Regions from separate parts of the Sodalis sp. C49 genome, predicted to be linked through region 1. Evidence: riboswitches for the same ligand, from Rfam matches in the RefSeq annotation. Region 1 holds a riboswitch; the other holds the start of a gene.
The links. Region 1 has a riboswitch for cobalamin ahead of btuB (TonB-dependent vitamin B12 receptor BtuB). Riboswitches for the same ligand answer to the same signal wherever they lie in the genome.

Region 1 (14,880 bases):
ATTCTTAAAAAGGCCTATGGCGGGGGGTATTCTTATGATGATAGGTAGAAATATCAGCCTTCAGTTTATCTTCGGATCGATTTTATGTAATAGAAAATTAGTTAGTATTGATAGGAGTTAATGATGCCTGTCTCAGACCCAACAATGCCGACCACAACAACCCATTGCCCTTTAGAGGAGATTAGCCAGGGGGATAATGGTTTCGGTCAGGGCGTTACGCGTTTTGCCAGATCATTTAGCGGCGCGGCCAACAGCGCCTTACCCTTTATCAAGACCCTGTCTGTAGTCACTTTGTCTGCCGCGTCGGCAATAGGTATCGTCTTTGGCGCCCAACGGCTTATCGCTGTTTCAATCCAAAATATCAGCAAGCCGCCCCCCGTTACCCATCTGGACGTCAGGGAATGGAAAGGCAAAATCATGGGCCTGGGTTTGAGCATCGGCATGTTGGGCGGCGGCGCTGCGGGATTCGCCGCAGGCTGTGCGCTAGAATCATGCAAATCATTTTGTGGTGCGGATCCGCTGCGTCATCGTGATAGTGTTTTTTATACCGTAGGAATTGGTTTTATCGTAGGCGCTTTAGCCGGTGTGGCTTATACAAACTTTATCGACATTGAACTGGACAATATTACCCAATAGGATAGTTAATCTGGTCAGGCGGCTACTGTAAGCGAACCGGCTAACTTCGGGATCAATTTTGCCGCTTGCAGGCACCGACCCGGGCGGTTGTTAGGGATATTACCGGCTTCGGGGAGTTTAACCTTTATTTGTGAAAATAGTCTATCAGCGCTTTCGTCTTTTTACATCGTTATGCCATTTAATCCCTTGCCGAGGAATCATTATATGAACCCTGAAATTAATAATCGAGAAAAGAATAATGCCGGGATGGTCAGCCAAGTGTCTCATGCCGATAAATATCACAATAATACGACAAGCAAATTTTTTAAGTTGATGACGAAATTGGCACGTGCCTGCAATTCCGCCACGGCGTTTTGTTGCTCTAATCCTTTATCGGTGATTTCCATCCCGCTTACCGTATCATTAACAAATAAGTTAATTTATGATTTGTTAGGTAGCCTGAAAGCCGCAAGGGCCGACCGATGCTACTTCCAGCTTGAGTTGGAAGGATGCTGGAAACCGCTGCAAGATTGCAGGATTAACATTGATAAAACGTTAGCGATGGAAAAGTCTTGCGCAGAGTTGAAGGAGATATGCAGTGAAATCCGCACGAGATGCGATACAGAACAGTGGCGCCACGAGCTATTTGAAAATACGCTGGTAAATTGTTTCATGACCGGACTTATGGCCGGCGCTGCAGCCTTTGTAATAGATTATGTTTATCAAGCCGCCCATAACCAGTTTAATCATAAGCCTGGCATGTTAAAGATGTCCATGGTCAGTTTTTTTATGGGTGCGTTATTTTATCTCGGTCTCATGAAGATAAACGATACCGCTTTAGGCTTCGATTGCTAGTTCAGCGCCTTTGCTGTCCGCACCCCGGGGGCGGTCGGTCAAGCTGAAATGTCACCAGCATTGACTATGAGAGCGACAAATAAACATCCTTTAAGGGGAATCAGCGGCTCTAGGCGGGCACGAAGCATGCGTAAGAGCCTCATTTTAGGTGCCATTGATCTATGGCTGCGTTTTGGCGGTTAACAGCACTCCGCATTCCATATGGCGGGTATAAGGAAATTGATCAAACAGCGCCAATCGTTCGATACGGTGGGTTTCCGCCAACGTTGTCAAATTACCGCACAACGATTCCGGGTTACATGAGATATACAGGATGCGCGGATACCCCTGCACCAGCCTGACGGTGGCATCATCCAACCCGCTGCGCGGCGGGTCGACAAATATGGTTTCGCAGCGGTAGCTTGCCAGGTCGATGTCCTTCAGGCGGGTAAACTCCCGCACCCCTTGCATGGCTTGGGTAAACTCCTCAGCCGACATGCGGATAATCTGCACGTTGGTCATTCGATTGGCGGCGATATTAAACTGTGCCGCTTCCACCGAAGGCTTGGCTATTTCCGTGGCCAGCACCCGGTTAAAATTGCCCGCCAGCGCCAGGGAAAAATTGCCGTTGCCGCAATACAGCTCCAGCAGATCCCCTTGTGCCGGTTCAGTGGCCGAGAGCGCCCACTCAAGCATCTGGATATTCACGGCGGCGTTGGGTTGGGTAAAGCTATTTTCGATTTGACGGTAAATGATTTCCCGTCCCGCCACCGGCAAGCGCTCATCGACATAATCACGGTCCAGGCAAATTTTGGTTTTGGTGGCGCGGCCAATCAGGTTGACCGCAAAACCCTGCGTCCTCAGATGATCGCGCAGCGCGCCCGCATGCTCGCGCCATTCGTCGTCTAACGGACGATGATAGATAAGGGTAATCACCGCTTCACCGCTCAGGGTCGTCAGGTAATCAAGCTGGAACAGCTTGCGCCGCAGGATCGGCGATGGCCGCAATGCGTCCATCATGGCGACCATCAATCGGTTCATCAGTTCGCCGCCGGCGGCGAAGTGATCGATGCGGATCCGGTCCTTGGTCTGCTGATCAAACATTATATGATACAAATCCTGCTCATCATGCCAGACCCGGAATTCAGCACGCATCCGGTAATGTTCGGGCTGCGAGCGGAATATTTCCGCCTCGGGCGCCTGAAACGCCGCCATCATCGCGTTCAGTCGAGCGGCTTTTTCCGCCAGTTGGGTTTCATACGCGCTAATGGGTAACGTCTCGTCGGTCATGATGATCTCTCGCTAATATCCGTTATTTGTACCACTTTATGGGGGATTGTAGGGGATAAACCGGTGATGTCCAGTGTTGTTGCGCTTATAAATAGTTTGATTATTAGTGCTATAGACATGCTTATCTCTTTGATTGTAGGATTATTGTCCGGTCTTTCGTAAGTTAAAAGGGAATCCAGTGGAAAGCTGGAGCTGACGCGCAGCGGTAAGGGGACTTCAGGGCGATCGCGCAAGCAGACACTGTCTTTATGATGGGAAGTCGTCGCCTGGCGTATTATACGCATCCCAAGCCCGAAAACCTGCCGGTATTCTGTCGCAATATCCCTGTTTATCGCGAGCCATCAAACATGGAACCTGCGGCATCCTATTTTATCATTTGGATGCTATGGCAATGCCTAAGATTAACAATACCGTGCTGCTGGCGCTCTGCGTCACGGCATTCTCCGGGTGGGCGCAAGACGGCGCCCAGGATCAGGCCGCGCAAATGATGGTCGTATCCGCCAACCGTTTTCCCCAGCCAATATCCACCGTACTGGCACCGACCAGCGTGGTTACCCGCAGCGATATCGACCGCGGCCAGATCAAATCGGTGGCCGAAGCGCTAAGCCGTCTGCCGGGCGTGGATATCGCCCAATCCGGCGGATTGGGGCAGCAAAGCTCACTGTTTATCCGCGGCACCGATTCAAGCCATGCCCTGGTGCTGATAGACGGCGTGAGGCTGAACCAGGCCGGCATCTCAGGTTCTTCCGACCTTAGCCAGATTCCGCTGTCCCTGGTGCAGCGCATCGAATATATCCGTGGCCCGCGTTCCGCGGTCTATGGGTCGGACGCCATCGGCGGCGTGGTGAATATCATTACCACACGCGAGCAGCCGGGCACCACCCTCAGCACCGGCATAGGGTCCCATGGCTATCAAACCTATGATGGCTCCACTCAGCAACAGCTTGGAGAGGACACCACCGCCACCGTTGCGGGCAACTATACCTATACCCATGGTTTTGATGTGCGCGCCAACCTGCCGGATACCTATGGCGATCCCGCGCAGCCCGACCGCGATGGTTTTATGAGCAAAACGCTGTTTGCCTCGCTTGATCATATCTTTAACCAGCAGTTCAGCGGTTTTGCCCGCGCCTATGGCTACGACAACCGCAGCGGCTATGACGGCAGCTACGCCTATACCGACCCTGATCATTTTGACGCGCTGCCCGATACCCGTAAACTCTACAGCCGTACTTACGATACCGGCATGCGTTACCAGGACGGGATCTACGCGTCGCAGCTGTCCTTTAGCTATAACCATACTCAGGATTATAACTACGATCCTCAATATGGACCCTATTCCGCCTCCGCCACCCTTGACGATTCCAAACAGTATAATGCGCAGTGGAGCAATACCCTGCAGACAGGCCATGGCACGGCAGGCGCTGGGGTGGACTGGCAAAAGCAGACCACCGAACCAGGCACCGGTTACCTTACCGACGGCTATGAGCAACGCAATACCGGTATCTACGCCACCGCTTCGCAGCTTGTCGGGCCGGTTACCCTCGAGGGCGCGGTGCGCGGTGATGATAATTCGCAGTTCGGCTGGCACGGCACGTGGCAAACCAGCGCCGCCTGGGAGTTCATTGAGGGCTACCGGCTTATCGGGTCTTACGGCACCGCCTACAAGGCACCCAACCTGAGTCAGCTTTACAGTGGTTTTGGCGGCAACGAAGATTTAAAACCCGAGGAGAGCAAGCAGTGGGAGGGCGGGATGGAAGGGCTGACCGGCCCGCTGACCTGGCGCGTCTCGGCATACCGCAACGATATCGACAACCTGATTGATTATGACACCAACGACGACACTTATAAGAATATCGGCAAGGCGCGGATCAAAGGTGTGGAATGGACCGGCTCGGTCTATACCGGCCCGCTGCAGCATCAACTGACGCTGGAGTACCTCGATCCCCGCGACGCCACCACCAATCAGGTGCTGGCGCGACGCGCCAAGCAGCAGGTGAAATATCAGCTGGATTGGCAGGTGGCCGATATCGACTGGTCGCTTAACTACCGTTATCTCGGCGAGCGTTACGATACCAACTACAACACGAATGACCGGGTGCGAATGGGCGGCGTCAGTTTGTGGGACATCGCCGCCTCTTATCCGCTAACCCCCCATCTGACGGTTCGTGGTAGAATAGCCAATCTGTTCGACAAAGACTATGAGACGGCTTATGGCTACCAGACCGCAGAGCGAGAATTTTATCTCACCGGAACTTATTCCTTCTGACGGTAGCAACATCAAACGGCCCACGATCCTGATTTTCGACTCTGGCGTGGGCGGTTTATCTATCTATGATGAAGTGCGGCAACTGTTGCCGGACCCGCATTATATCTACGTATTCGACAATGAGGCTTTTCCGTATGGCGAAAAGCCGGAAGACTTTATTGTCCAGCGGGTCGTGAATATCGTTGCGGCGGTGCAGCGCCTGCACGTGCTTGATATGGTGATTGTCGCCTGCAATACCGCCAGCACCATTTCCCTGCCGGCCCTGCGCGAGCGGTTTGAGTGCCCTATTGTCGGCGTAGTGCCGGCGATAAAACCCGCCGCCAAGCTAACCCGTAATGGTATCGTCGGGCTGTTGGCTACCCGCGCCACCGTGCACCGTAGCTATACCCATGAGCTGATCGCTAAATTCGCCGCGGATTGCCATATCATTACGCTTGGATCCGCCGAGCTGGTGGAGCTTGCTGAAGCCAAGCTTCATGGCGAAACCATCGCCCTGCCGGTGCTGCAGAAAATCCTGCGCCCCTGGTTGCGGCTTCCCGAGCCGCCCGACACTGTGGTCCTTGGTTGTACCCATTTTCCATTATTAGGCGACGAGCTTAAAGCGGTGTTGCCGGACGGTACCCGGCTGGTGGATTCCGGTTCAGCGATCGCCAAACGCGCGGCCTGGCTTATCGCCCATGAAATAGACGGTGCTTATTCGACGGAAGCGAACCAGGCCTATTGCCTGGTGGCTTCACCGCAGGCCATGGAGCTGGTACCGGTATTACAGCGCTATGGCTTCGTTTCGCTGGAAAAATTGCCGATGCAGCCTGCGGTTGTGTGATAATTCAGCGGTCGGCGCAATATGTGAAATAAGTACTTGTCAGGCTGGGGAAAGTCCCTATAATGCGCCTCCACTGACCGGGAACAAACGCTAACGCGATGCCGGGTCGGGAAGGGAAAAGCGCCCGGTTCGGGCAAATAAAAGCTTGACTCTTCAGCGGGAAAACGTAATATACGCAACCCGCGCCAGGTGAGATTGATGCACGCTGGCCATGCTCTTTAACAATTTATCAGACAATCTGTGTGGGCACTCACAAGACCGTATCGAAACACAAAATACCAAGTCTTGAAGAGTGAACAAACAGTTAATTCATAAGATTAACAGTATGACAATCTTTGAGCATCAAGCTTTTAATTGAAGAGTTTGATCATGGCTCAGATTGAACGCTGGCGGCAGGCCTAACACATGCAAGTCGAGCGGCAGCGGGAAGTAGCTTGCTACTTTGCCGGCGAGCGGCGGACGGGTGAGTAATGTCTGGGGATCTGCCTGATGGTGGGGGATAACTACTGGAAACGGTAGCTAATACCGCATAACGTCGCAAGACCAAAGTGGGGGACCTTCGGGCCTCACGCCATCGGATGAACCCAGATGGGATTAGCTAGTAGGTGAGGTAATGGCTCACCTAGGCGACGATCCCTAGCTGGTCTGAGAGGATGACCAGCCACACTGGAACTGAGACACGGTCCAGACTCCTACGGGAGGCAGCAGTGGGGAATATTGCACAATGGGCGCAAGCCTGATGCAGCCATGCCGCGTGTGTGAAGAAGGCCTTCGGGTTGTAAAGCACTTTCAGCGGGGAGGAAGGCGATAAGGTTAATAACCTTGTTGATTGACGTTACCCGCAGAAGAAGCACCGGCTAACTCCGTGCCAGCAGCCGCGGTAATACGGAGGGTGCGAGCGTTAATCGGAATTACTGGGCGTAAAGCGTACGCAGGCGGTCTGTTAAGTCAGATGTGAAATCCCCGGGCTTAACCCGGGAACTGCATTTGAAACTGGCAGGCTAGAGTCTCGTAGAGGGGGGTAGAATTCCAGGTGTAGCGGTGAAATGCGTAGAGATCTGGAGGAATACCGGTGGCGAAGGCGGCCCCCTGGACGAAGACTGACGCTCAGGTACGAAAGCGTGGGGAGCAAACAGGATTAGATACCCTGGTAGTCCACGCTGTAAACGATGTCGATTTGAAGGTTGTGGCCTTGAGCCGTGGCTTTCGGAGCTAACGCGTTAAATCGACCGCCTGGGGAGTACGGCCGCAAGGTTAAAACTCAAATGAATTGACGGGGGCCCGCACAAGCGGTGGAGCATGTGGTTTAATTCGATGCAACGCGAAGAACCTTACCTACTCTTGACATCCAGAGAAGTTTGCAGAGATGCGAACGTGCCTTCGGGAGCTCTGAGACAGGTGCTGCATGGCTGTCGTCAGCTCGTGTTGTGAAATGTTGGGTTAAGTCCCGCAACGAGCGCAACCCTTATCCTTTGTTGCCAGCACGTAATGGTGGGAACTCAAAGGAGACTGCCGGTGACAAACCGGAGGAAGGTGGGGATGACGTCAAGTCATCATGGCCCTTACGAGTAGGGCTACACACGTGCTACAATGGCGCATACAAAGAGAAGCGAACTCGCGAGAGTAAGCGGACCTCACAAAGTGCGTCGTAGTCCGGATTGGAGTCTGCAACTCGACTCCATGAAGTCGGAATCGCTAGTAATCGTGGATCAGAATGCCACGGTGAATACGTTCCCGGGCCTTGTACACACCGCCCGTCACACCATGGGAGTGGGTTGCAAAAGAAGTAGGTAGCTTAACCTTCGGGAGGGCGCTTACCACTTTGTGATTCATGACTGGGGTGAAGTCGTAACAAGGTAACCGTAGGGGAACCTGCGGTTGGATCACCTCCTTACCGAAATAGATACTAGATTGTGTAGTGTCCACACAGATTGTCTGATAACTGTAACGAGCAAGAAAAACCTTCTATAGGCTTGTAGCTCAGGTGGTTAGAGCGCACCCCTGATAAGGGTGAGGTCGGTGGTTCGAGTCCACTCAGGCCTACCATTCCTTCCCATGCTGCGTTGCGGCGCCACTCGTTTATTTCAATAAACTTCGTGACCCCACGCCTTGCCTGGAAACGAATGGGCTATCAAGTTGTTCTCCTTTCTAAATGCCATTGCTTTGTAGCTTAATTGATGCACAGCAATTTCAGTGCGGGAAAGAGTCTGGTTGATGTTAAAAGGTTAAACGACTTGGGGCTATAGCTCAGCTGGGAGAGCACCTGCTTTGCACGCAGGGGGTCAGCGGTTCGATCCCGCTTAGCTCCACCATTTCCTGATGGGATGGGTGGTAAGATTGTCTGGTTTTTCTTATTTATTTCAGAGCACACTCTTATGAGTATGCTGCGAAATACATGCTCTTTAACAATCCGGAACAAGCTGAAAATTTGAAAAAAACATGCTGAGCAAAATCAGTATGCGATTCTCTCAAAGCAAGCAAACCTAATGATTGCCGTGTCGATGGCAATCTCTGTAGCCCAGGCGAGGGTTTACTCTCACCAGGGTGAGACTGTGCGAACAGTGTCAGGGCAAGGCGCACGGCGCGCAGCCAGCGGAGTGGACTCAATGTCCATGAGCATGGCGAGCACCGCGCAACGATGCCATGGCAGTGTGCAGCCAGTCGCAACACAGACACTTTAGGGTTGTGAGGTTAAGTGAATAAGCGTACACGGTGGATGCCTAGGCAGTCAGAGGCGATGAAGGACGTGCTAATCCGCGAAATGCGCCGGTGAGCTGATATGAAGCGCTATCAGCCGGCGATGTCCGAATGGGGAAACCCAGTGCAATTCGTTGCACTATCATTACGTGAATCCATAGCGTATTGAGGCGAACCGGGGGAACTGAAACATCTCAGTACCCCGAGGAAAAGAAATCAACCGAGATTCCCCTAGTAGCGGCGAGCGAACGGGGAACAGCCCAGAGTCACCATCAGCATTTGTATCAGGAGAACGGTCTGGAAAGTCCGGCAACACAGGGTGATAGCCCCGTATCCGAAGGTACAAGTGCTGTGAGCTCGATGAGTAGGGCGGGACACGTGATATCCTGTCTGAAGATGGGGGGACCATCCTCCAAGGCTAAATACTCCTGACTGACCGATAGTGAACCAGTACCGTGAGGGAAAGGCGAAAAGAACCCCGGCGAGGGGAGTGAAATAGAACCTGAAACCGTGTACGTACAAGCAGTGGGAGCCTTGATTTATCAGGGTGACTGCGTACCTTTTGTATAATGGGTCAGCGACTTATATTCTGTAGCAAGGTTAACCGTTTAGGGGAGCCGTAGGGAAACCGAGTCTTAACTGGGCGTTAAGTTGCAGGGTATAGACCCGAAACCCGGTGATCTAGCCATGGGCAGGTTGAAGGTTGGGTAACACTAACTGGAGGACCGAACCGACTAATGTTGAAAAATTAGCGGATGACTTGTGGCTGGGGGTGAAAGGCCAATCAAACCGGGAGATAGCTGGTTCTCCCCGAAAGCTATTTAGGTAGCGCCTCGTGAATTCATCTTCGGGGGTAGAGCACTGTTTCGGCTAGGGGTCCACCCCGGATTACCAACCCGATGCAAACTGCGAATACCGAAGAATGTTACCACGGGAGACACACGGCGGGTGCTAACGTCCGTCGTGAAGAGGGAAACAACCCAGACCGCCAGCTAAGGTCCCAAAGTCATGGTTAAGTGGGAAACGATGTGGGAAGGCACAGACAGCCAGGATGTTGGCTTAGAAGCAGCCATCATTTAAAGAAAGCGTAATAGCTCACTGGTCGAGTCGGCCTGCGCGGAAGATGTAACGGGGCTAAACCATGCACCGAAGCTGCGGCAGCGATACCTTCGGGTATTGTTGGGTAGGGGAGCGTTCTGTAAGCCTGCGAAGGTGGCCTGTGAGGGCTGCTGGAGGTATCAGAAGTGCGAATGCTGACATAAGTAACGATAAAGCGGGTGAAAAGCCCGCTCGCCGGAAGACCAAGGGTTCCTGTCCAACGTTAATCGGGGCAGGGTGAGTCGACCCCTAAGGCGAGGCCGAAAGGCGTAGTCGATGGGAAACAGGTTAATATTCCTGTACTGGGTGTGACTGCGAAGGGGGGACGGAGAAAGCTAGGTTCGCCGGGCGACGGTTGTCCCGGTTTAAGCGTGAAGGTGGAAAGAGCAGGTAAATCCGCTTTTTCATTCAACACTGAGGCGTGATAACGAGCCACTACGGTGGTGAAGGAATTGATGCTACGCTTCCAGGAAAAGCCTCTAAGCTCCAGGTCACATCGAATCGTACCCCAAACCGACACAGGTGGTCAGGTAGAGAATACCAAGGCGCTTGAGAGAACTCGGGTGAAGGAACTAGGCAAAATGGTGCCGTAACTTCGGGAGAAGGCACGCTGGCATTAGGTGGAGGGACTTGCTCCCCGAGCTGAAGCCAGTCGCAGATACCAGCTGGCTGCAACTGTTTATTAAAAACACAGCACTGTGCAAACACGAAAGTGGACGTATACGGTGTGACGCCTGCCCGGTGCCGGAAGGTTAATTGATGGGGTTATCCGTAAGGAGAAGCTCTTGATCGAAGCCCCGGTAAACGGCGGCCGTAACTATAACGGTCCTAAGGTAGCGAAATTCCTTGTCGGGTAAGTTCCGACCTGCACGAATGGCGTAATGATGGCCAGGCTGTCTCCACCCGAGACTCAGTGAAATTGAACTCGCTGTGAAGATGCAGTGTACCCGCGGCAAGACGGAAAGACCCCGTGAACCTTTACTATAGCTTGACACTGAACATTGAGCCTTGATGTGTAGGATAGGTGGGAGGCTTTGAAGTGTGGACGCCAGTCTGCATGGAGCCAACCTTGAAATACCACCCTTTAATGTTTGATGTTCTAACTCCGGCCCATAATCTGGGTCGAGGACAGTGTCTGGTGGGTAGTTTGACTGGGGCGGTCTCCTCCTAAAGAGTAACGGAGGAGCACGAAGGTTAGCTAATCACGGTCGGACATCGTGAGGTTAGTGCAAAGGCATAAGCTAGCTTGACTGCGAGAGTGACGGCTCGAGCAGGTGCGAAAGCAGGTCTTAGTGATCCGGTGGTTCTGAATGGAAGGGCCATCGCTCAACGGATAAAAGGTACTCCGGGGATAACAGGCTGATACCGCCCAAGAGTTCATATCGACGGCGGTGTTTGGCACCTCGATGTCGGCTCATCACATCCTGGGGCTGAAGTAGGTCCCAAGGGTATGGCTGTTCGCCATTTAAAGTGGTACGCGAGCTGGGTTTAGAACGTCGTGAGACAGTTCGGTCCCTATCTGCCGTGGGCGTTGGAAGATTGAGAGGGGCTGCTCCTAGTACGAGAGGACCGGAGTGGACGCACCACTGGTGTTCGGGTTGTCATGCCAATGGCATTGCCCGGTAGCTACGTGCGGAAGAGATAACCGCTGAAAGCATCTAAGCGGGAAACTTGCCTCGAGATGAGTCTTCCCTGTGGCTTTAAGCCACCTGAAGGGACGTTAAAGACGATGACGTTGATAGGTCGGGTGTGTAAGCGCAGCGATGCGTTGAGCTAACCGATACTAATGACCCGTGAGGCTTAACCTTACAACACCTAAAGTGTTTGACGCGAAGAGAGCGTTGCCCCGAGGGGTGGCGAGAGAATTTTCAGCGAAGTTCCGGATAAAGGCCGATGGTCATCAGTAACAGGATGACGGTTGGTAAACGAATTTGCCTGGCGGCACTAGCGCGGTGGTCCCACCTGACCCCATGCCGAACTCAGCAGTGAAACGCCGTAGCGCCGATGGTAGTGTGGGGTCTCCCCATGCGAGAGTAGGGAACTGCCAGGCATCCAATTGACGAAGCCCTCTGTGCAAACAGAGGGCTTTTTCATGTGCGTAACCCTGGCGGTTCGCTACTCGAGTAAGAGAGTAGGACCACCGGCAACGTCGGTGGAACGGAGCCGCAGGCGACGGCCCTAAGGCGGCTGTCGCAGCCAGGCATATAATAAAATAGGCCATAGTGTGATAATAGTAAATGGCCGCTTTATATAATATATTTATCCCAATATCATCTTTTAATAGTTTATGTAATAAAATTGCTGATATTTTACTAAATACTCAAGATTAATATTATCATCAAAGCGAGTATTTATAATAGACCGGATGGTTGTTTGATTACTGTTTATGGGCTGATCTATATTATGAGACACAATTAAATCAGTCAGGATTTTTATGAAATGATCAATAACCATAGAGAGATTAACAACCCATATGTATTGGGGATGAATAATCAGCCACTTTGTTCTCTAAAGGAACTTCCGAATGGTCGGATATTGTCAGAAGTAAGTAATGTAAGCTTACCACTGATTATAGGTGCTAGCGCAAGCACCGATGATGACCCCGATTTGTCAGCGGTATTGTTACGGAGTATGGCGAGTTTAAATGAAGACGTTGTATTAAGGCAAACCATTGACGCCAGTTTGTCCTCCGCTAACCTGCCCTCCGGTGAAAAGGATGATGATTTCCTAAGGGCACTGGCTGCCAGCCAGCAAAGCGCCCTTGAAGATGAGGAGATCAGGCGAGCAATGGAAGCAAGTTTGGCCAGCACCACTTCCGTAGGAAATGGCCGTGTGGGCATGGCAGGGCCTGCAGCCGAGGCAAATAAGAATACGGTACAGCTCGAAACGCAGGCAATGGCCCATCTCAGCGCGATGCCGGCGTTAGAAAAGTATCTCTTTGAAACGGGATATGTTATACGGGATAGTAGTGGTGAGAATAACAATTGCTTATTTCATTCCATTGTCCAGTGTATTTACCACGATAAAGGAATTACCGGCTCTATCGGGCATAAAGCATTTGAGCTGCGTATGTTTTATGATGCAGTAAAACCAGGAAGTGAAAACCAAGGCCTCTTTTTTGATAACAATAATTCCACGGGTAGTAATAGCGGCGACGCCACTTTTATTGTTAATTTAGTCAATCAGGCTCTTGGTGAAAACATCAAGGTTAAATTGATTTCTCCTAATATTGTAGATGACGGTAATCACTACATTACTGAAGGAGAGTACTCTGGCGATGAGGCGGATAATAATAGCCCTGTACGCGAGATTATAATCTTAAATACTCCTGGTCATTATCAATCGGTGGTTAAAATAGCGTAGCACGGCAAATCCAATGTTTCGTAACGGTGATAAAAGGAAATGTTGGGGAAAATGCAGATAGTCTGGTCATGTTTACACTTTTCTTATCATAACGGCCTCATACCCTAAGGGGTAACGGAATCCTGCCCGCCAGATCGGGAAGGCGCTAAAGTTAGTCGCTGAAATCCGTCCCGATCGGGTAAACTAGGCTCAAGAGTGATTAAGAAAGGTTTTTACCATGACAATGCATGGTGTGGCGTTAAAACACCTGAATACCTTTGCCATCGACGCGGTAGCCGCCCATATCGCCACTGCCCATACCGAAACTGAATTGTTGACGCTTTGGCGCGACGCCCAACGGCGGCCTGGAGCGGTACTGCTGCTGGGCGGCGGCAGTAATGTCCTTTTTTTGGAAAATTTTGCCGGCACCGTATTGCTAAATCGCATTAAAGGAATACAGGTCAGCGAAGACAACCATGCCTGGCATCTGCATGTCGGCGCCGGCGAGGACTGGCATGGACTGGTGTCCTTCGCGTTGGCGCAGGACATGGCGGGGCTGGAAAACCTGGCGTTAATCCCCGGCCGTGTCGGGTCTGCGCCCATCCAGAATATCGGCGCCTACGGCGTGGAGCTGGAATCGGTATGCGAATACGTCGATCTGCTTGATCTGAATAACGGCGAGAAGATACGCCTTAGCGCCGCGGAGTGCCGGTTCGGTTATCGCGACAGTGTGTTTAAACACCGTTATCGGGCCAGCTACGCTATCGTGGCGGTGGGGTTTACCCTGGACAAAACCTGGCGCCCGGTGCTTACCTACGGCGATCTTGTCCGCCTGGATAGCCGGACCGTCACCCCGCGCCAGGTTTTTGATACCGTTTGCGCCATGCGCCGCAGCAAATTACCCGACCCCGCCATTACCGGTAATGCCGGCAGCTTTTTTAAAAATCCACTGGTCGGCGCTGAGGACGCACGGCGCCTGTTGCAACGGTATCCCGATGCGCCGCACTATCCGCAGCCGGACGGTAGCGTAAAACTGGCGGCGGGATGGCTGATAGATCGGTGCGACCTGAAAGGCTATGTGCTGGGCGCCGCCGCGGTGCATGCCAAACAGGCGCTGGTATTGATCAATAACGGCCAGGCTGATGGGCGGGCTATCGTCGCGCTGGCGAAACTGGTGCGCAATAGCGTAGCGGAACGGTTTAACGTCTGGCTGGAGCCAGAAGTGCGGTTTATCGCCGCCGGCGGTGAAGTAGACGCGGTGGATACTCTGTCATGAAAGATATCACTGTTCCGCTAAAATTAATCGGGCTGCTGGCCGACGGGGAATTCCACTCCGGCGAGCAGTTCGGCGATTCGCTGGGCATGAGCCGCGCGGCCATCAATAAACATATCCAGACCCTGCGGGAGTGGGGTATTGATGTTTTCACCGTTCCCGGTAAAGGGTATCGCCTCTATGCCCCGCTGCAACTTTTGGATGAGGGGAAAATCCTGTCGCTGCTGCCGCGGGGCGGGGTCACGGTGCTGCCGGTGATTGATTCCACCAATCAGTACCTGATGGAGCGCACCGCCGTCCTGCGCTCCGGCGACGCCTGTGTCGCAGAGTACCAGATGGCGGGACGGGGGAGGCGCGGCCGGCAATGGGTCTCGCCGTTTGGCGCCAATCTCTATCTGTCCCTGTATTGGCGGCTGGAGCAAGGCCCGGCGGCGGCGATCGGCCTTAGCCTGGTGATCGGCATCATCATGGCGGAAGTGCTGCATGAACTGGGCGCGCGCGAGGTGCGGGTGAAATGGCCTAACGATCTCTATCTGCACGATCGCAAGCTGGCCGGCATCCTGGTGGAGATCAGCGGCAAGGCCGGCGATGCCGCGCATCTGGTGATAGGCGCCGGAATTAACCTGGCGATGAGGGAAA
Region 2 (14,880 bases), 2.4 Mb from region 1:
CGCACCGTCAGACCGGTGGCGCAGATAAATATCAGCGCCGAATACGTATTGAACACTTCCGCCACCGTATGGGACAGCGTGCCGTGAAACGCATCAAATCCCGGCTCCAGCAAACTCTGGCTGGTAAAACAGGTCATCGGGATCAGCGCCGACAGCCGTTTGGCCAACTGAACGCCGCCGGGGGTCAGGCAAAACAGGGCGACCGACTCAGGCTTGACGATATTCATGGGTGAATTCCGCGTGATACAGTTTGGAGTAGTGGTATTCGTCGCCCAGGAAGGCGCCCACCAGGATAAGCGCCGTCTTGCCGATGCCTGCCGCGCGGACCTTGCCGGCGATATCCGCCAGCGTGCCGCGTACGGTTTTTTCCTCCGGCCAGGTGGCCTTGAAAATCACCGCCGCCGGCGTGTCGCTGGGATAACCGCCGTCCACCAGCCGCTGCGCCACGCGCTCTATAGCCTGTACCGACAGGAAAATGGCCATCGACGTGCGGTGCGCGGCAAACGCTTCCAGCGCTTCCAGCGCCGGCGTCGGCGTGCGCCCCTCCATACGGGTGATAATCAGGCTTTGCGCCACTTCCGGCACGGTATACTCCACGCCAAGCTGCGCCGCGGCGCCGAGAAACGCGCTGACGCCGGGCACGGTGCTAAAACCGATATTCAGCAACGCCAGTTCTTCAATCTGTTCGCGGATCGAGCCGTACAGGGATAAATCGCCGGTTTGCAGGCGCACCACCAGCTTGCCGGCGGCGATACCCTCGCTCATATGGCCGATAATCTGCCGCAGGTTGAGACCGGCGCTGTCATAGCAGGCCGCGCCCGGCTTGCAATAGTCCAGCAGCGCGGGATTAATCAGCGATCCGGCGTAGATCACCACGTCCGCCGCGCATAACAGCCGGTAGCCTTTCAGGGTGATCAGTTCCCGGTCGCCCGGTCCTGCGCCGACAAACCAGATCAGCCGGCGGTCAAAGGGCTCTGTCATGAGTGTTCTCCTTGAGACAGGAAATAATAAAAGCGGGATTGTTCGGTTTAAAAAAGTGTCCGCTGCCCAGCGGGGCCAGGCTGGCAACCTGCATCTGGACGCAGTCCGCGCGGACGAAGGGCGCCTGGCGCAGCGCGCCCAGCGCCTCGCCGAGGTTCTCCTGCAAAATCAGGTTAATCACCAGGCGTCCGCCCGGCACCAGCAGTTCACCGGCCCAGCCGATAATCGCCGCCAGGTTGCCGCCGCTGCCGCCGATAAAAACAGCATCGGCGCTTACCGCCAGCGGCAGCGGCGCGTCGCCGGCCACGATGTCCATACGCTCGTCCAGGGCGAATTTGGCGCTGTTGGCGCGAATCAGCGCCAGCGCGTCGGGATTGCGCTCCACCGCCATCACCCGCAGCTGGGGGTAGCGGCTGGCCGCCTCGATGCCGACGCTGCCGGTACCGGCGCCGACGTCAATCAGCAGCCGGGCCTGCGCCAGCTCCAGCCGGTCCACCGACGCCAGCCGGATTTCGCGTTTGGTCATCGGCACCGGGCCGCGGATAAATTCTTCATCTCTCATCGAGGATCACCACCACGTTCATTGCATAATGCCGCGCCACCTGCGCGGGCGGCAGCCGGTGGATACGTTCATCGGGGTAGGACAGGTTTTCGCCGATAATCATGACCCGCGGCCGCTCGCGCGCCAGGATCTCGCGGGCGATTTCATAAGGACCGATGCGTTCGTCGGTGACCATCGCCACCCTGGGGTGCAGCAGCAAAAAATCAAAATCAGGCGCGCGGCCATGGCTGCTGGTGAGATAGACATCGTTCATCGCCATGCGCAGGCGTGAAAACAGGTATTGCACCGCGCTGATCCCCGGCTCGATATGCAGGTTTTCCGCCCCCATGCGCCGGCTCAGGTAATCGCCGATGCCGTACAATAGCGGGTCGCCGGAAGCCAGCACCACCGTGTCCACGTCGGGATGGGCGTCCAGCCAGGCCGCAAGCGCCTCCAGGGACGGGCCGAACGACCGCTTTTCGCCCTGGAATCCAGGAAAACACGCCAGCTGGCGCGGGCTGCCGATCAGCACCGAACACTGATCGATCAGCCGCCGGGCGCCGGGCGTCAGGTAGCGGCCATCCCCCGGCCCCAGCCCGACCACGCTTAACCGGGGCGCGTGCCGGTGGCCGTTATCGTCAACCCTCCTGTTCATCGGAAGGCCTCTCTCAATTCCGCCGCCGGCCGGCTGCTGCCGAGGATCTGCTGATCGAAGGAGAACAGCAGCGCATCGCAGCGGGGCGGCGCAGAGGAAAAACGCAACAGCTCGGCCATGCGGGCGGCGACGCGCGCGGCAATGGCCGGGTATACCCGCTGCCAGCCGGCGGCGTCGATTAACGCCATCGCCTCCTCGGTGGTCACGCACGCCGCCACCTGGTGCATCAGCGCGTGGGGGGCGTCGCACAAGGCCAGCCAGGCAATCAGCGTTTCCATGCGTCCGTCGGCGATATGGCTATGGGTATGGAAGATCCCCGCCGCCACCTTCACCAGTTTGCCGAAATGGCCGACCATCAGGATCTGGCGAAACCCCAGGCGCTCCGCCTCCTTAAGCATATAGCCGACAAAATTGCTCATAGTGACAACGTAACGCTTATCGATACCCAGCCGTTCGCCGACGAAACGCTCGCCGTGGTTGCCCGGCACCAGGATCACCCGGTCCATGCCGTCGGCGCGCTTCATGCCCAGCTCAAGCGACAGGGATTTCTTCCAGCTTTCCTCCGACATCGGCGTCACGATGCCGCTGGTGCCGATAATGGAAATACCGCCCAGGATGCCCAGGCGCGCGTTATAGGTTTTCCGCGCCCGCGCTTCCCCTTCCGGGGCGAAAATCTCCACATCCGCGCCGCGATCCGGCCCGATGACCTCGCGCACCGCCGTCTCGATGGTATGACGGGGAGTGTTGTTAATCGCCGCCTGGCCGATAGCCAGGCCGATGCCGTTGCGGGTTACCCGGCCCACGCCGGCGCCGCCCTCAATGATAATGGCGGCATCGGCGCGCAGTCTTAAGCGGGCAAAAATCAGCATGCCGTCGGTGGCGTCCACGTCATCGCCGCCGTCCTTGCGAATGGCGGCGGTGGCCTCGCCGGGGCTTATCAACGGCAGCTCGACGTTCAGGCACAGCGTGACGCCGGACGGCGTCACGATGGAAACGGTATCTATCACCTGCTGGCGCAAGAGCATCTCGGCGGCGACTTTAGCCGCCGCGGTGGCGCAGGATCCGGTGGTATACCCCTTGCGCAGCGCCCGGCCGTTGTGCCAGACCACGTCGTCCATCATGCCTCCCGCAGCTGATAAAGGAGGGCGTTGACGATGGCCGCGGCGATATTGCTGCCGCCTTTGCGGCCCAGCGCGGCGATGCACGGCAACGGGCTGTCGGCCAGCGCCTGCTTGGATTCGCTGGCGCCGACAAACCCCACCGGCACGCCTATCACCCCCTGCGGCCGGTAATCCGACCGACCGACATGCTCCAGCAGGCGAAACAGCGCGGTGGGCGCGTTGCCGAACACAAACAGGCTGTTGTCCGGCTCCCGGCCGGCGCGCGCCACCACATAGTCCACCGCCGCCATTGAGCGCGTCATGCCCTGCGCCCGCGCCTGCTCGGCGATACCGGCATCGCCGATATAACAAGCCGCTTTGCCGCCCAGCTGCGCCAGCGCGGTCTTATTGATGCCGGACAGCGCCATGGTGGTATCGGTATATATCGTGCAGCCCCGGCTCAGGGCGTCGGCCATGCGTTCAGCCGCGCCGGCCGAGAAATGCAGAATATCCAGCCAGTCGAAGTCGGCGCTGGTGTGGATGGCGCGCAGGATGATTTTTTCCTGCCAGATATCCTGGAAATGGAAATCGGGACGCTCGCGGGCAATGATCTCCCGGATAATGGCAAAACTGGTGCGCTCGATTTGTTGCGGTTGTTTGATATAACTCATTCGCGTTACAGCTCCGGGCCTGCGCCCTGTTATACAGCCCTGTTAAGTCTCACCACCACCCTAATCCCGCGCCGCCGGCGCGGAGCAGGCACATCGTCGCCAGCATCAGCGCGGAGGCGACATACATCAAGCGGATGCTGTGGATGATGTCGCCAAGGGCAATCTCGCGCCGCGCCTCGCCAATCCAGGGTTTTTCCACCCGGATGCTGAAATAATCATTGGGTCCGCCCAGCCGCACCCCCAGCGCGCCCGCCACCGTCGCCTCCGACCAGGCGCAGTTCGGGCTTTTATGCTGATAGCGGTCGCGCCAGCCAATGCGCCAGGCGCCGCGCCCGTCCAGACGCAACAGGCCGGCGGCCAGCGCCAGCAGCAGCCAGCCCAATCGCGCCGGCAGCCAGTTGGCCGCGTCGTCCATTCGCGCCGATACGCAGCCGATGGCTTCGTACTGCGGCGTGCGGTACCCCACCATGGAATCCAGGGTATTGACCGCCTTATAGGCCATCGCCAGCGGCACGCCGCCGATAAACAGCCAGAACAGCGGCGCTATCACGCCGTCAACGCTGTTTTCCGCTACCGTTTCCACCACCGCGCGCATCATTTGCGGCCGCGTCAGGTGCTGGGTATCGCGGCCGACAATGTAGGACAGCTGCCGGCGCGACGCCGCCAGGTCGTCCGCGCGCAGCACGTAATAAACCGCCATGGCGGCATCGCGCAGGCAGCGGGTCGCCAGCAGGGTGTAGGTGAGCCAGGCGGTGGCCAGCCACTCCAGCGCGGGCGAAAAGGACAGCAGGCGCAGCAAGACCCAGGTCAATCCCCCACTGCCGCCCACCACCAGCAGCCACAGCGCGCCGCCGCCGATATACAGCGCCCGGCGGCTGCGGCAGCAACGGCGGATAACGCGTTGCAGGCCCGTGACGGCATGGCCTATCCAGCGCACCGGATGCGGCCAGTGCGGCGGATCCCCAAGCCACAGATCCAGCAGGTAGCCGGCGAGGTAGGCGCTCAAGGTCATAGCAGCTCGCATCCTTTATCCAGCCAGCGCCGCAGCAAGGCCGGGCGCTGGTAAAAATGCACATGCAGGTAGCTGGCGAGAAGCGTGGCGTCGCCATAACCGCCCGGCCACTGTTTTACCTCGCCGCCGGCGGCGCGTTTGGTGAGGGTAAACAGCGGCGGCTCATCGGTGATAAATTCGGAATGGTGAAATTCGTGACCGCGTAACGTTTCTCCCCTGGCGGTCAGCAGATTATCGGCCAGCGCCCGCCCCTCGCAATAGCCGAAACGCTTGAGTCCCTCGCTCATGCGGCTGACGCCGCGCAACAGGCCGACCATGGGGAAGACGCGGCCCTGCTGATCCTCCAGGGAAGTCCCCAGGTACATCAGCCCCCCGCATTCGGCGTAGATGGCCGTGCCCTGCAGACCGGCCCGCAGCAGCGCCGCCCGCATCGCGCCGTTGGCCGTCAGCCGGTCGGCGAAGAGTTCCGGAAAACCGCCGCCGAGGTAAATCATCTGGCACGCCGGCAGTTCCCGATCGTTTAGCGGGCTGAACGGCACGATACGCACGCCGATATCGCGCAGGAGCTGCAGATTATCCGGATAATAGAAATGAAACGCCTCGTCCTCGGCCAGCGCCAGCGTCAGCTGCGCATAACGCGGCGCGGCGGGCGGCGCGGGCAGGCGGCCCGGCGCGGGCTGGCAGTCGGCAAGACGCAGAAGACAATCGATATCGATATGCTGTTCCACCGCATCCGCCAGTTGGTCCCATTGCGCCTCCAGGCGCCGGTTTTCCTGCGCCGGCACCAGGCCCAGATGCCGGGAGGGCAATGCCCAGTCGCTGAGCGGCGGCAGATACCCCAGCACCGGCAGATCGCAGTAGCGGGTAATGGCGGTTTTAATCAGGTTGAAATGATTGGCGGAGGATACCCGGTTTACGATAATGCCGGCGATGTTGACGGCGGGATCAAACAGTTGAAAGCCCAGTACGGTGGCGGCGGCCGAGGTGGATACCGCCTTGCCGTCGATAATAAGCACCACCGGCACGCCCAGCTGCTTGGCCAGCGCGGCGCTGCTGCAGTCGCCGCCGTCGCTGCCCAGGCCGTCGTAGAGTCCCATGACGCCTTCGATAACGCCCACGTCGGCAGTTTGCATATGCCGGTTAAACAGGCCGTTAAGCGTGTCAGCCCCCAGCATATAGGCGTCCAGGTTATGCGAGGCGATGCCGCTGACCGCTTCATGCCAGCCGGTATCGATATAATCCGGCCCGCACTTGAACGGCTGCGCTCTGAGGCCGCGCCTGGCCAGCACCCGCAGCAGGCCGAGCGTCAGCAATGTTTTCCCGGTCCCGCTTTGCGCGCCGCCAATCAGTATCGCTTTCATCCGTATCCCGTAATGCCAGGGCGGGCCGAACGGGATTGTCGTAAGCAACGGCGGCGGAAAGGCGCTATCCCGACGCAGTCGTTAGGACAACCCGCTTCCCACCGAAGGAGTTGTTACCGAGCCGGTACGGCTCTTGTTATCAGGCAGGTCTTCTGGCTTTGCGTCATCCTCCTCCGGCCCTTCCCAATCATTTTCGATCAGTGGTGACGCCGGATTCGTCGGCATTACAGCAGCGGGGGCTGCGGAGGATTCACACCTCCTTCCCTGACGGCCTTGCGGCGCGTGCAACCTGGTAACATTGGCATTGGCGCCGCGCGGAAATGGCAAATCGTTGCCGGCGGCGCCCCTGTCATCGTTAATCTAAAGTATCTGGGGAAAATATACCCCGGATTGGATCAAAAAAAATGTTCGCCGGCGGTGATTTGATTAAAATTTATTGTCGGGGGATAACACTTTTTAGCTATCGGCAATTAGCCATGCCACGGCATGGCGCGATGAGCGGCCATTTTCAGCGGCGAAAGCCATAGCATTAAATAGCGTTGGTTAAATTTAAAAAATGAGATCACGATCGGCTGGAAATAATAACGTCACAATAATTAAAGCGACAAAAGGGAAAAAGGATTAATTACGCGGCATGGCGATATTTTTCGCCGGGCTGTTATTCAGCGCGGATAAACGCTGCTCACGATACGCCTGGGGGGTAATGCGATAGGCCTGGCGAAATACTTTGCAAAAATAGCTGGCCTGGGAAAAACCGAGGTTGCGCGCAATGACGGCGATGGACCAGTCGCTTTGCTCCAGCATCTGGCGCGCGCTTTCCATACGCTGCTGGTTCACGTAGGCGTTAAAACCCACGCCTTGGTATTTTTTGAATAATTTGCTGAAATAATAAGGGCTGAGATAGACCATCGCCGCCACGTCCTCAAGACGCAGGTCCTCGGAGTAATGACTGTCGATATAACGCAGCACCTTTTTCATTTTGCCGTCATGCGCGCTTGGGATCGCCGCCCGGTGCCCGGCGCTCGCCGGCGCGTGTTCTTTAATTACCACGAAATCAAGCTGTTGCTTAAGGTAATTATCAACGATGATTTTCAGCAGATCGGCGGAAGACAGCAGCCGGTCGTAATCGATAACCGGAATGTTCTCGAAATGCTCGGCCAGCACGCCGTTCTGGCGCCAGGTGAAGGAACTGCTCTCCTGCACTTCGGGCAGCTTGACGGTATCATTGATGCGCACCTGGCCGCACAGCACAAATCCCACCAAATGGCCGCCGATGACCAGGGGAATGGAAAAATCGGTCAACCCGGCGTGACAGCGGTAGATACAGGGCTGATTGGATTTAGAGGCTTCAAGTCCGCCGCAGCGGTCGCTCATGCGGCAGCGGCGGCCCATTTCCGGATCCTGGCGCAATGATTGGCAAAACGGGGTGAAATGATATAAATCCGAAACTTCCTCGCCGTGGATATTGACTACCACTACAGCCAAATTGGTGGCATTAGCGAAATCATGCGCGATTTTATTTATCAGTTCTGAATCCATAAAACTACCGGAATTCATATTATGCCCTCTCGCGCTTTACTTATTTTTAATAAACCAGTAACAAAAAAGATATATTTCGCCTGATTGTTACGTTTTAATGAAAGATGCAGCGATTACGACGCAATATCTTAAAGCCGTTTGGGATTTAATCATTTTTTCCTTATTCAAAACCGTGCTCTATCACACAATTATAGGATTGCGCCGGCACCCGGTCCTGAAGCCGGGTGCCGGCCGGGTTGCCCGGGGTTTAAGATTGCAGCGGCGGTTGTCCCGCCGCGTCCTGTTTAATATTGCCGGGCAAATGGGGCGCTATCAGGAAGCGGTATACCGCGGCGCCCAGGATCGCCCCGACGATGGGGGCGGCGATGGGCACGATAAAGTAGGGAATCTCGCGGCCTCCGGTCATCGCCACCTCGCCCCAGCCGGCAAAAAAGGTGAACAGCTTGGGGCCGAAGTCACGCGCCGGATTCATGGCGAAACCGGTCAATGGCGCGGTGGACGCACCGATCACCGCCACCAGGATACCGATCAGCAACGGCGCCAGCGGACCTTTGGGCACGCCGTTGCCGTCATCGGTCAGCGCCATGATAAGCCCCATCAGGATGGAGGTGATGACGGTTTCCACCAACGCGGCCAGCCCGACGCTGATGGCGCTTGCCGGATAAGTGGAAAAGATGCTGGCCAGGAACAAGCTCTCCTGGCTGCCGCGCACCATCTGGTGGGACTGCTCGTAGAGGCCGAACATATTATGGTACAGCAGATAGGTCAGCGCCGCGCCAAAGAAGGCCCCCGCCACCTGGGCCAGGATATAGGGCAGCACTTTCCTGCCCTCGAAATTAGCCAGCAGCCACAGGGCAATGGTTATCGCCGGATTCAGATGGGCGCCGGAAATACCCGCGGTCAGATACACCGCCAGCGCAATGCCCAGCCCCCACACCACGCAAATCTCCCACAGGCCGAAGCTGGCGCCGGCGAGCTTGGCCGCGCACAGCACGCTGGTGCCGAAAAACATAAACAGCCCGGTACCCAGCAATTCGGCAACACATTGCCCTTTTACCGTTCGTAGAGTGTCGCTCATCGTAATTTTCCTGTATGAGGTCGAAATAAAATAATTATTAGCGTGAAACCGCCTTGCTTCCGACTGACATTTTGTCTATTTTTAAAAAATCTTTTTAATGAACATAAGACTTTCAAGACACTACGCTATATGCCCCCATGGCGTTTAGCAAAGTTATTTATCAATCAAATGAGATCTCGCCTGCAATTATCTTTTTACGTAACAAAAACAAGACATAAAATTTCGTTTTTTAAAATATAAAATAATCGCCACAGTCGATAATTTTTATGGGTCATAGGCGCTGCAAGCCTTGCCGCGCAAGGCATTGCCGTTTTTTCGCCATACTATATTATTGCTCTGGCATTATTTTTTACCGTTAACGGGTCGCCGGAAAAATCACAGCCGGGCCTGAATTTCAAGATCAATTATTGAATTATGGAAGGTAAAAAATTAATTGGTGTTATTGCACAAGTCGATAAAATCCAGCCAGGGCGCCGCATTTGCAAGTTGAAATGACAATTTTTTGCTATGCCACCGCCAATCATTTCTTCTATTTTCACCCTAATCAAGCCACTATTTTTTATCGCTTATGCGTATATTTTACCTCGGACATCCTCAGAATTTTAATGATTGGTCGAGGTAATAAAAATGCAACAAGAAGCCCTGGGCATGGTGGAAACCAAAGGTCTGACCGCCGCGATTGAGGCGGCCGATACCATGGTGAAATCGGCCAATGTGTTATTGGTCGGTTATGAAAAAATCGGTTCCGGTCTGGTGACGGTTATCGTGCGCGGCGACGTCGGCGCGGTGAAAGCCGCCACCGATGCCGGCGCCATGGCGGCGGCCAACGTCGGTGAAGTGATCGCCACCCATGTCATCCCACGTCCCCACGCGGATGTGGAGAAATTTTTGCCTAAAGGAACCCGCGAATGAACACCGATAAGGTCATCGAGGCGATCCTGGCCCAGGTGATGGCGAAAATCGGTGACGACGCCCCCGCGGCGCCCCCTTCTCTCTCCCCATTGGAACGAGGTCCGGATATGTCGGAAAACACCTGTAACCTGACGGAATTCGTCGGCACGGCCATGGGCGACACCATCGGTTTGGTGATCGCCAATGTCGACAGCGCAGTGCTGACGGCGATGAAACTGGAAAAACGCTACCGCTCGATCGGTATTCTCGGCACGCGCATCGGCGCGGGTCCGCACATTATGGCGGCGGACGAGGCGGTCAAGGCGACCAATACCGAAGTGGTCAGCATCGAATTACCCCGCGACACCAAAGGCGGCGCGGGACACGGCTCGCTGATCATTTTCGGCGGCGAGGACGTGTCCGATGTGAAACGGGCGGTGGAAGTGGCGCTCAAGGAACTGGACCGGACGTTCGGCGACGTCTACAGCAATGAGGCGGGCCATATCGAGCTGCAGTATAGCGCCCGCGCCAGCTACGCGCTGGAGAAAGCCTTCGGCGCGCCGATCGGCAAAGCCTGCGGCGTGATAGTCGGCGCCCCCGCCGCCATCGGCGTGGTGATGGCCGATACGGCGGTGAAATCCGCCAACGTCGATGTGGTTTCCTACAGCTCCCCGTCCAACGGCACCAGCTTTAGCAACGAAGTGATCCTGGTGGTCTCCGGCGATTCCGGCGCGGTGCGCCAGGCGGTGACCTCCGCCCGTGAAATCGGCAAGACCCTGCTCGGCACGCTCGGCGCGGTGCCGCATAACGATCGTCCGTCTTATATTTAACTCCTTGTGGGGGATGGCATGAAATCCAAGCGATTTGAAGCGCTGGCGAAACGGCCGGTTAACCAGGACGGTTTCGTCAAAGAGTGGGTCGAGGAAGGCTTTATAGCCATGGAAAGTCCCAACGACCCCAAGCCGTCGATCAAAATCGTCGACGGCAAGGTTACCGAACTCGACGGCAAGGCCCGCGCCGACTTCGATCTGATCGATCACTTTATCGCCAACTACGGCATTAACCTGGCGCGGTCGGAAGAAGTCATGGCGATGGATTCGGTACAACTGGCAAAAATGCTGTGCGACCCCAACGTGTCGCGCGCCGATATCATCCCGCTGACCACCGCCATGACGCCGGCGAAAATCGTCGAAGTGATGTCGCAGATGAACGTGGTGGAGATGATGATGTCGATGCAGAAGATGCGCGCCCGGCGCACTCCCTCGCAGCAGGCGCACGTCACCAATATCCAGGACAATCCGGTGCAGATTGCCGCCGACGCCGCCGAAGGGGCCTTCCGCGGCTTTGACGAACAGGAAACCACCGTGGCGGTGGCGCGCTACGCGCCGTTTAACGCCATCGCGTTGCTTATCGGCTCGCAGGTCGGCCGGCCGGGCGTGCTGACGCAATGCTCGCTGGAGGAAGCCACCGAACTGAAACTCGGCATGCTGGGCCATACCTGCTATGCCGAAACCATTTCGGTTTACGGCACGGAACCGGTGTTTACCGACGGCGACGATACGCCCTGGTCGAAAGGATTTCTCGCCTCCTCCTACGCCTCGCGCGGCCTGAAGATGCGCTTTACCTCCGGTTCCGGCTCGGAAGTGCAGATGGGCTACGCCGAAGGTAAATCCATGCTGTACCTGGAAGCCCGCTGTATTTTTATTACCCGCGCCGCCGGGGTGCAGGGGCTGCAAAACGGGTCGGTAAGCTGTATCGGCATCCCGTCGGCGGTCCCCTCGGGCATCCGCGCGGTGCTGGCGGAAAACCTGATCTGCTCGTCACTGGATCTGGAGTGCGCCTCCAGCAACGACCAGACCTTCACCCATTCCGATATGCGCCGTACCGCGCGTTTGCTGATGCAATTCCTGCCCGGCACCGACTTTATCTCCTCCGGTTATTCGGCGGTGCCGAACTACGACAATATGTTCGCCGGCTCCAATGAAGACGCCGAGGACTTCGATGACTACAACATCCTGCAGCGGGATCTGAAAGTGGACGGCGGGCTGCGCCCGGTGCGCGAGGAAGACGTGGTGGCCATTCGTAATAAAGCGGCGCGCGCGCTGCAGGCCACGTTCGCCGGCATGGGCCTGCCGCCCATTAGCGACGAGGAGGTCACCGCCGCCACCTATGCCCACGGTTCGAAGGATATGCCGGCGCGCAATAAGGTGGAGGACATGAAGTTCGCCCAGGAGATTATCGAGAAGAACCGTACCGGACTGGAAGTGGTCAAGGCATTGGCCGAAGGCGGTTTCACGGACGTGGCGCAAAGCGTGCTGGATATCCAGAAAGCCAAGATTGCCGGCGATTACCTGCATACCTCGGCCATTATCGTTGGCAACGGCCAGGTCCTGTCGGCGGTGAACGACGTGAATGATTACGCGGGTCCGGCCACCGGATACCGTTTGCAGGGCGCACGCTGGGAAGAAATCAAAAACATTCCCAACGCGCTCGATCCCAGTGAGTTGGGTTAACCAAGGCGGCCATGATGGAAATTAACGAAACACTATTACGGCAAATCATAGGCGACGTGCTCAGCCAGATGCAGCCGCTGGATAACCAGGTCTCCTTCGCCCCCGCGCAGGCGGCCAAACCCGCCGCCGCGGCGCCCACCGGCGACGGCAAGACCTGCGATTTTCTCAAGGTGGTGGGCGACGCCCGGCCCGGCACCCATAAAGACGAGGTGATTATCGCGGTCGGCCCCGCGTTCGGCCTGTCGCAGACCGTCAATATCATCGGCCTGCCCCATAAGCAGATCCTGCGCGAACTGATTGCCGGCATCGAGGAGGAAGGCGTGCGCGCCCGGGTGATCCGCTGCTTTAAATCCTCCGACGTGGCGTTTGTGGCGGTGGAAGGCAACCGGCTGAGCGGGTCGGGCATTTCCATCGGCATCCAGTCCAAAGGGACGACGGTTATCCACCAGCGCGGCCTGCCGCCGCTGTCCAACCTGGAGCTGTTCCCCCAGGCGCCGCTGCTGACGCTTGAGACCTACCGGCATATTGGTAAAAACGCCGCGCGCTACGCCAAGGGCGAATCGCCGGATCCTGTGCCGACGCTCAACGATCAGATGGCCCGGCCGAAATACCAGGCCAAATCCGCGGTGCTGCATATCAAGGAAACCAAGTATGTGGTGACCGGCAAGCAGCCGCAGGAACTGAGCGTCGCCCTCTGAACGCCACGACTTTAACCTCTACGCGCCCGCCGCGGGCGATGCGCGAATTAAGGTAACGACGATGAATGCTGAAGCAATTGAAACCATGGTGCGTGACGTGCTGGCACGCATGAACAATCCGGACGCGGTGCAAACGCCGGCCCCGGCGTCCAGCGCGCCCAAGGCCTTCACGGCCGGCGTGGCGGATTATCCGCTGACCAATAAGCACCCGGACTGGGTCAAGACCGCCACCGGCAAAACCCTGGACGACCTGACGCTGGCCAACGTGCTTAACGGCCGCGTCACCGCCCAGGACGTGCGGATCACCCCGGAAATCCTGCGCATCCAGGCGGATATCGCCCGCTCCGCCGGACGTTCCCTGCTGGCGATGAACTTCGAGCGCGCCGCCGAACTGACGGCGGTGCCGGATGAGCGGGTCCTGGAAATCTATAACGCCTTGCGTCCGTTCCGCTCAAGCCAGGAAGAATTACTGGCGATAGCCGGTGAGCTTGAGTCGCGCTACAACGCGACGATTTGCGCCGGTTTTGTCCGCGAGGCCGCGGGGTATTACCTGCAGCGTAAAAAGCTCAAGGGCGATGATTAACACCGGGGAACCGGCGGGCGGGAGCAACAGATGGGTTATATCGTAGGGGTGGATATCGGTAATGCCTCCACCGAGGCGGCGCTGGCGCAGGCCTCCGCCAGCGGGGCATTGACATTTATCGCCAGTTCGCTGGCGGAAACCACCGGTATCAAAGGCACCAAACGTAACGTGTTCGGGATTATGCAGGCCCTGAACGCGGTGGTGGCGCGGGCCGGCATCAGCATTGCCGACCTGACGCTGATACGGCTCAACGAAGCAACGCCGGTCATCGGCGACGTGGCGATGGAAACCATCACCGAAACCGTGATTACCGAGTCCACCATGATCGGCCATAACCCCAAAACGCCGGGCGGTCTGGGGCTGGGAGCCGGTATTACCATCGGCTTCGACGAACTGCTGACGCGCTCCGTGGAGGAGCCCTATATCGTCATAGCCCCCGCCGCGCTCGATTTTGCCGATATCGCCGCGATGATCAACGCGGCGGTCAAGGCCGGTTTTCGTATTACGGCGGCTATTTTGCAGCGCGACGACGGCGTGTTGGTCAGCAACCGGCTGGACCAGCCCATCCCCATCGTCGACGAGGTGCGTCATATCGAGCGCATCCCGCTCGGCATGCCCGCGGCGGTGGAAGTGGCCGCCCCCGGCAAGGTGATTACCCAGTTGGCCAATCCTTACGGCATCGCCACCGTGTTCAAGCTGAACGCCGACGAAACCCGCGCCATCGTGCCGGTGGCCCGTTCGCTTATCGGCACCCGCTCCGCGGTGGTGGTGAAAACGCCCAAAGGCGACGTCAAGGCGCGCACCATCCCGGCCGGACATCTGGAGCTGTATGCCGGTAACCGGGTAACGCGCATCGATGTGCACCAGGGAGCGGAAAAAATCATGGCGGCGGTGTCCGCCCTCGGCCGGCTCGACAACGCCGGCGGCGAATCCGGCACCCATATCGGCGGCATGCTGGAGCAGGTGCGCCAGACCATGGCGGAACTGACCAATAAGGATCCGTCCGCCATCGCCATCCAGGATCTGCTGGCGGTGGATACCTTCGTGCCGGTAAACGTTAAAGGCGGCCTGGCCGGGGAATTCTTTATGGAACAGGCGGTGGGCATCGCCGCGATGGTGAAATCCGATCGGCTGCAGATGATGGACATCGCCGACGCGCTGCAACAGCAGACCGGGGTCAGGGTCGCCATCGGCGGCGCCGAGGCGGAGGCCGCCATCCTCGGCGCGCTGACCACGCCGGGCACGCAGCGGCCGCTG

Region 2: linked by a shared signal. The riboswitch ahead of ABUK12_RS04350 (cobyrinate a,c-diamide synthase) and the one ahead of btuB (TonB-dependent vitamin B12 receptor BtuB) in region 1 are both predicted to bind cobalamin.

What each region holds. Positions count from the first base shown of each region.
Region 1 is NZ_CP163303.1:3,420,978-3,435,857, reverse strand. Features, by position in the region: gene ABUK12_RS15435 (hypothetical protein) at 1-1, shown strand, start outside; gene ABUK12_RS15430 (hypothetical protein) at 121-636, shown strand; gene ABUK12_RS15425 (hypothetical protein) at 841-1,470, shown strand; gene trmA (tRNA (uridine(54)-C5)-methyltransferase TrmA) at 1,630-2,739, opposite strand; cobalamin riboswitch at 2,872-3,061, shown strand; gene btuB (TonB-dependent vitamin B12 receptor BtuB) at 3,131-5,008, shown strand; gene murI (glutamate racemase) at 4,953-5,831, shown strand; rRNA gene ABUK12_RS15405 (16S ribosomal RNA) at 6,183-7,725, shown strand; tRNA gene ABUK12_RS15400 (tRNA-Ile) at 7,801-7,877, shown strand; tRNA gene ABUK12_RS15395 (tRNA-Ala) at 8,068-8,143, shown strand; rRNA gene ABUK12_RS15390 (23S ribosomal RNA) at 8,521-11,434, shown strand; rRNA gene rrf (5S ribosomal RNA) at 11,561-11,676, shown strand; gene ABUK12_RS15380 (hypothetical protein) at 12,066-12,989, shown strand; gene murB (UDP-N-acetylmuramate dehydrogenase) at 13,207-14,244, shown strand; gene birA (bifunctional biotin--[acetyl-CoA-carboxylase] ligase/biotin operon repressor BirA) at 14,241-14,880, shown strand, end outside.
Region 2 is NZ_CP163303.1:980,799-995,678, forward strand. Features, by position in the region: gene cbiG (cobalt-precorrin 5A hydrolase) at 1-227, opposite strand, end outside; gene ABUK12_RS04320 (cobalt-precorrin-4 methyltransferase) at 208-981, opposite strand; gene ABUK12_RS04325 (decarboxylating cobalt-precorrin-6B (C(15))-methyltransferase) at 965-1,543, opposite strand; gene ABUK12_RS04330 (cobalt-precorrin-7 (C(5))-methyltransferase) at 1,533-2,177, opposite strand; gene cbiD (cobalt-precorrin-5B (C(1))-methyltransferase CbiD) at 2,174-3,298, opposite strand; gene ABUK12_RS04340 (cobalt-precorrin-8 methylmutase) at 3,295-3,948, opposite strand; gene cbiB (adenosylcobinamide-phosphate synthase CbiB) at 3,998-4,960, opposite strand; gene ABUK12_RS04350 (cobyrinate a,c-diamide synthase) at 4,957-6,321, opposite strand; cobalamin riboswitch at 6,446-6,629, opposite strand; gene pocR (transcriptional regulator PocR) at 6,943-7,878, opposite strand; gene ABUK12_RS04360 (MIP/aquaporin family protein) at 8,108-8,938, opposite strand; gene pduA (propanediol utilization microcompartment protein PduA) at 9,566-9,850, shown strand; gene pduB (propanediol utilization microcompartment protein PduB) at 9,847-10,659, shown strand; gene pduC (propanediol dehydratase large subunit PduC) at 10,678-12,342, shown strand; gene ABUK12_RS04380 (propanediol/glycerol family dehydratase medium subunit) at 12,357-13,040, shown strand; gene pduE (propanediol dehydratase small subunit PduE) at 13,102-13,623, shown strand; gene ABUK12_RS04390 (diol dehydratase reactivase subunit alpha) at 13,654-14,880, shown strand, end outside.